Linked DNA regions of Thioclava sp. GXIMD2076. The main gene of each other region encodes a partner of the protein of the gene in region 2 in a complex. Links are inferred from orthologs where the notes say so. Each region holds a gene or a part of one and is shown on either strand. Other genes may lie near its edges.

The links. Proteins that work in one complex are often made in the same cells at the same time.
Region 1: the proteins of WDB91_RS03475 (region 2) and tldD are in contact, whole or in part, in a solved structure (PDB 5NJ9), measured with the Escherichia coli proteins. The link is inferred for Thioclava sp. GXIMD2076 from one-to-one orthologs.

The regions. Positions count from the first base shown.
Region 1 is NZ_CP149932.1:1,259,002-1,262,187, forward strand. What follows is about bases 55-2,934. They hold tldD (metalloprotease TldD), read right to left. Parts: upstream 2,267-2,934; coding sequence 842-2,266; downstream 55-841. Other genes in these bases: dprA (DNA-processing protein DprA), read right to left, coding at 55-600; cyoE (heme o synthase), read left to right, coding at 2,629-2,934. Also shown: more of dprA, read right to left, coding at 1-54; more of cyoE, read left to right, coding at 2,935-3,186. UniProt on the Escherichia coli protein: Metalloprotease involved in CcdA degradation. Suppresses the inhibitory activity of the carbon storage regulator (CsrA).
Region 2 is NZ_CP149932.1:702,072-705,171, reverse strand. The notes cover bases 1-2,794. They hold WDB91_RS03475 (TldD/PmbA family protein), read left to right. Parts: upstream 1-619; coding sequence 620-1,969; downstream 1,970-2,794. Other genes in these bases: WDB91_RS03470 (3'(2'),5'-bisphosphate nucleotidase CysQ), read left to right, coding at 1,983-2,744; WDB91_RS03480 (DUF2125 domain-containing protein), read left to right, coding at 1-550. Also shown: WDB91_RS03465 (hypothetical protein), read left to right, coding at 2,844-3,100.

The DNA.
Region 1 (3,186 bases), 560 kb from region 2 along the record:
GCGTTGCGGGAAATGGCGGGCCTGCGGCGGCATCCCGACAGGATTTTCCGAAAGTCGCAGCCCCTGCGCGGCAAGATCCGCATGCAGCGCTTTGTTCTCTTTGGGATAGACGACATCGATCCCGCCGCCCTGCACACCGATCGTGCCGGTGGTGAGCGCCGCCCTATGCGCCTCGGCATCGATCCCGCGGGCCAGTCCCGAGACCACCACATAGCCTGCCTCGCCCGCCTCGCGGGCCAGACCTTCCGCCATCCGCCGCCCGAGAGACGAGGCGCTGCGGGCGCCGACAAAGGCCAGTGCAGGGCGTTTGAGTAACCCGAGATCGCCCATTGCCCACAGGACAGGAGGCGCATCCGGAAGATCGTAGAGCGCCTGCGGGTAATCGGGCGCGCCGAAACAAAGGAGGCGCGCGCCCGCCTTCCGGCCCGCGTTCAGTTCCGCCAGAGCGGCGGCCTCGCTACAAGGAGAATAATCGGTCACACCGGCAGAACGGGCAATCTCGGGCAGGGCCTCAAAGGCCGCCGCGACCGATCCGTGTTCGGCAATGATCCGGTGAAAGGTCGTGGCCCCGATACGACGCGAGCGAAAGAGGCGGAGCACCAGCAGTTCATTTTCTTCCGTGGTGGGTGGGGTGAAGGGGGTGGGGTAAGAAAACAAGCCTGTTTTCATCCGGTCCTCCGCCTCTATCGCAAAACCAGATTGCTGCGTTAAGATTAACGAAAGGTTACCGAATCCGGCATCGCTGGAATTTTGCTAAAAATTTATTTGATCTTTCGATAGAAAAAGCCGCCCCGAGAGGCGGCTATCCTGTTGTCATACCAAGGAAACGAGTGCCCCAAGGTCAGGATGCAGCCGAGCCGCCAACCGTCAGCCCGCCGATCATCAGACTGGGTTGGCCGACGCCTACGGGCACCCATTGACCTTGCTTGCCGCAATTCCCGACACCCGGATCGAGTGCCATATCATTGCCGATGGCGCGAATCTTCTGCATCGCGGTCGGGCCGTCACCGACCAGCGTGGCCCCTTTTACCGGCGCGCCCACAACACCGTTCTTCACACGGTAGGCTTCGGTGCAGTTGAACACGAACTTGCCATTGGTGATGTCCACCTGACCGCCGCCAAAGCCCACGGCATAGATTCCGTCTTTCAGATCGGTCAGAATGGAGGCCGGATCGGTATCGCCGCCCATCATATAGGTATTGGTCATGCGCGGCATGGGGCAATGGGCAAAGCTCTCGCGGCGGCCATTGCCGGTGGGCATGACCCCCATCAGGCGCGCATTCTGGCGGTCCTGCATATAGCCCACCAGAATACCGTCCTCGATCAGCACATTCCTGCCCGAAGGCGTGCCCTCGTCGTCGATGGTGATCGAGCCGCGACGGTCGGGGATGGTGCCATCATCCAGAACGGTCACGCCCTTGGCGGCCACCTGTTGCCCCATCAGACCGGCAAAGGCCGAGGATTTCTTGCGGTTGAAATCGCCCTCCAGCCCGTGGCCCACGGCCTCGTGCAAGAGGACACCCGGCCAACCCGGACCCAGCACTACATCCATCTGCCCCGCAGGCGCAGCCTCGGCGCGCAGATTGACCAGTGCGATGCGCAGCGCCTCGCGCACGGCGGGCTGCCATGTGTCGGGTGTGATCAGCCCTGCCAGACCGTAGCGGCCACCGCCGCCATGATTACCCGACTCGCGGCGACCGTTTTCCTCCACGATCACCGAGACATTGATCCGCGCCATCGGACGGATATCCGACACCAGCCCGCCTTCGGGGCGCAGGATGAAGACCTCCTGCAGCGAGGCCGCCATCGAGGCCGAGACCTGCACCACGCGCGGATCGAGATCACGGGCGAAGGCATCGATCTCCTTGAGGATGTCGATCTTGGCGGCAAAGGTCGCGTCCGTCATCGGATCGTTATCGGTGTAAAGCCGCAGATTGGTGCCCTGCGGCGGGGGCGCCATCGTGCCGCCACCGGAGCCAACGGCCAGACGTGCGGTCTCGGCGGCGCGTTTGAGCGCGCTTTCGGTCAGCTCGGTCGAATGGGCATAGCCCGAGACCTCGCCGCGCACAGCGCGCAGGCCGAAGCCCTCCGAGGCGTCGTAACTTGCATTTTTCACACGGCCATCGTCGAAGACGAGCGCCTCGGAACGACGGCGTTCCAGAAACAGCTCGCCATCATCGGCGCCCGCCGTCGCCTCTCGCAAGACGGCAAGCGCGCGCTCTTCATCCAGCTGGGTTTCGAACGGGGCAAAGCGGGTCTCGCTCATGCGGTATCCTTTCCTATTCGCGCGGCACGGGCGCGCGCGGGTCTGCCTATGGATATGTCGCGTCCGGCCCACCGTTACAAGTTTTGAAGACAGGACGCTGGGCCGCACGCGCTCATCAGCAGCAAATTTGAACGCTCACACTATGTAAAGATGTGGCGTAATATCAATAATAGGTGTATCCGGCCCCTGCGCGATTTCGCTTTCAGAGGCGGATTGGGCTTGGCTTTTGCCGCATCGGGGCACCTCGTAGCTCTCGGCTCTTGTCGGAAACGTGACAGGTCGGGATGCCGTGGGCAGGAGCTGGACAGGTTTTGTGCCGCGCAGCCGCGCGACAGATGGCAAAGACGAACCGGAAGGCACGGATGAGCGATATCGGCTATGTAAAACCGCAAGGACAGGACGCGCAGTTCAACGATTTCGTGGCTCTCTTGAAGCCGCGCGTGATGTCGCTGGTAGTGTTCACCGCCTTTGTGGGACTTGTGGTAGCTCCTCTGCCTGTGCATCCGCTGGTTGGCTTTATCTCCATTCTTTTCATTGCCTTGGGTGGTGGTGCCTCGGGCGCGCTGAATATGTGGTATGATGCCGATATCGATCGCATCATGAAGCGCACGCAAAGCCGCCCGATCCCTGCTGGCCGCGTCAGCGAGACCGAGGCTCTGGGCTTTGGCCTGGCGCTCTCGGTGATCTCCTGCGTGATGCTGGCGCTTGCGTCGAATATCTTCGCGGGGCTGTTTCTGGCCTTCACCATCTTTTTCTACGTCATCGTCTATACGATGTGGCTCAAACGCTCGACGCCGCAGAATATCGTGATCGGTGGCGCGGCGGGGGCCTTCCCCCCGATGATCGGCTGGGCTGTCGCGACGGGCAGCGTATCGGTCGAATCAGTGGCGATGTTCCTCCTGATCTTCCTGTGGACGCCC
Region 2 (3,100 bases):
CCATGCGGAAGGCGGGCTGAGCTTCCCAACGACCAAAGGCGCTGCACTCAAGCCTTTCGGGGTGGATCTGGCCCTGAAAGGTGTGACGCTCGATGACCAGATCTGGCGGATGCTGGACCCGCAGGGCAAGCTGCCCCATGATCCGGCGCAGCTGGAGCTGAAGCTTTCGGGCCATGCCAAGGTCAATCAGGACCTCTTCGACGAGAATTTCGGCCAGCTGCCGGTCTCGCCGGGCGAATTGCGCGATCTCAATCTCGATCTGCTGCATCTCAATGCGGTGGGTCTCGACCTGACGGGCAATGGTGCGGTGACCTTCGATGGCGGTTCTGCAATGCCGTGGCCTGTGGGTAAGGTGCATCTGGCGCTGAGCGGGGCCAAGGGTCTGATGGGCAAACTGACCGAGATGGGGCTTCTACCGCAGGATCAGGCAATGTTTGCCCAGATGATTCTCGGGCTATATGCAAGATCAACCGGCGACGATGCGATGGAGACCGATCTGGAATTCACCCAAGACGGGCATATTCTGGCAAACGGCCAAACTATCCAGTAAGAGCAATCAAACTCGTGTGAGTCGCCCGGCCCGCGCCGGGCGTCTTGCCATCTGACGGAAGGAGATCCCATGTCTGGTACCGATCTTAGCGATCTGACAGCCCGGCTTCTGGACGCGGCCAAGAAGGCCGGTGCGGAAGCTGCGGATGCAATGGCGGTGGATGGCACGGCCGTGTCCATCGACGTGCGGCAGGGAGCTCTGGAACAGGCCGAGCGCGCCGAGGGCGTGGAGATCGGTCTGCGCGTGCTGATCGGCGGGCGTCAGGCCTGCGTGTCGGCCTCCGATATTTCCGACCGGACCATTGGTGATATGGCCGAGCGCGCCGTCACTATGGCCCGTATCGCGCCCGAAGATCCCTATGCAGGGCTTGCCGACCCCTCGCAGCTGGCGCGTGACTGGGATCTGGCGGTGCTCGAGCTGAACGATCCAACCGAAGACCCGAGCGCGCAGGCGCTGGAAGAGGATGCGCTGCGTCTGGAGGCTGCGGCCTTGGGCGTGGAAGGGATCACTCAGGTCTCGGCGGCTTCGGCCTCCTTCACCCGTCAGCGAGTCGAGCTGGCCGCGAGCAATGGCTTCTCGGGCGGCTATGCGCGCTCTTCGCGTGGGCTTTCGGGCGTGGCGATCTCGGGTGAGGGCCTGAAGATGGAGCGTGATTACGCAGGTGAAAGCCGCATCTTCCAATCCGATCTGCCGAGCCCTGAAGAGGTTGGCCGTCTGGCCGCAGAACGCACTGTGGCCCGCCAGAACCCGCGCCGTCCGAAAACCGGAGCCTATCCGGTAATGATCGACGAGCGGGTGTCGTCGAGCCTGATCTCGCATCTACTCTCGGCGGTAAACGGTTCCTCTGTGGCGCGCGGGTCGTCATGGTTGCGAAATGCGATGGGCGAGCAGGTCCTGCCCGAGGGGATGTCGCTTCTCGAGGACCCGCATCGCGTGCGTGTGCAGGGCTCGCGTCCGTTCGATGCAGAAGGTCTGCCGACCGCCAAGCGGGTGATCGTCGAGAACGGGATCCTGAAAAGCTGGACGCTGGATCTGGCGACCGCACGTAAACTGGGGCTGGAAAGCACCGGCAATGCCTCCCGCGGTCTGTCTTCGGCGCCGGGGCCGGCGGCGGGCAATATCGCCCTGACCCAAGGAACGAAATCCCAAAGCGAGCTTTTGGCCGAGATGGGCACCGGACTTCTGGTGACCTCGTTCATTGGCGCGACGATCAACCCCAATACGGGCGATTATTCGCGCGGGGCCAGCGGGTTCTGGGTCGAGAACGGGCAGATCGTCTATCCGGTGAATGAATGCACCATCGCGGGTAATTTGCGCGATATGCTGAGGGGGCTTGTGGCCGCGAATGACGCACGCACCCATCTGAGCCATGTGGTGCCGTCGCTTCTGGTCGAGGGGTTGACGCTTGCCGGTGAGTAACTATCGACACGATTTGCAACTGTTGGAAAGTGTCGCCCGCGAGGCGGGGGATCTGTCGCTGAAATACTGGAAGCAGTCGCCCGAGGCGTGGAACAAGCCTGCCGATGCGGGCCCTGTCTCCGAGGCCGATCTGGCGGTGAACGACTTCCTCGAAGCGCGGTTGCGGGGCGCGCGGCCTGATTACGGCTGGCTTTCGGAAGAAAGCGTGGACAGCACCGAGCGGCTTGAAAACGAACGTGTTTTTATCATCGATCCGATTGATGGCACACGGGCATTCCTCAATGAGGATCCGGGCTTCGGACAGGCGATTGCGGTGGTCGAGAACGGGCGCGTGGTGGCGGGCGTGGTGCATATGCCGGCCCTTGCGCTGACCTATACCGCGACAGCCGATGGCCCCGCGCTTCTCAACGGGACGCCGATCCGGCCCAGCAACGCGACGCGGATCCGCGGCGCGACCGTGCTGACCTCGAAATTCAGCGATGATCCGGGGATCTGGCTGAACGGGTTCCCGGGCTACAAGCGCTCTTTGCGGCCGTCGATGGCATGGCGGCTCTGTCTGGTGGCCGAAGGCCGGTTCGATGCGACGATTTCCATGCGGAAATCCTGGGAATGGGACGTGGCCGCGGCCAGTCTGATTGCCGAGCGGGCAGGGGTCACCGTGACCAACCGTCTGGGCGAGCCCTTCGGGTTCAACCGCCCTGAATGTCAGGAAGACGGGCTGGTTGTTGCGCCGCCCGAGCTGCATGCGGATTTCATGGCACAGCTGCGGAACTGACATCCTATAAAACTTTAATAAAAGTCGCTGGTTACCAATTGCTAACGATTTCGGCCTAGCGTCCCACAAAGCAAGAATTGCGTTTGCGGGGCGAATCCCATGGTTGAATTCCGGCGGCTGGTGGCTGTCTTTTTACTCGGTCTCCTCGGGCTCTCGTCCGGGGCTTTTGCGGAGGATGCGCCGCTCTCGGCATTGCGTGCCGATCTGATGTCGGTCTGGAACGATCCGGCATCCTCGGATGACCCCGATGCATTGCCGGATCTTCCGCAGATGCCGGAGATCGCGCAGCTTCCCGATGGCAGCGTGCTGCGGGCCGACAGGCAGGCGGAAGAGCCTCCCGAGCCCCGGATCAATAC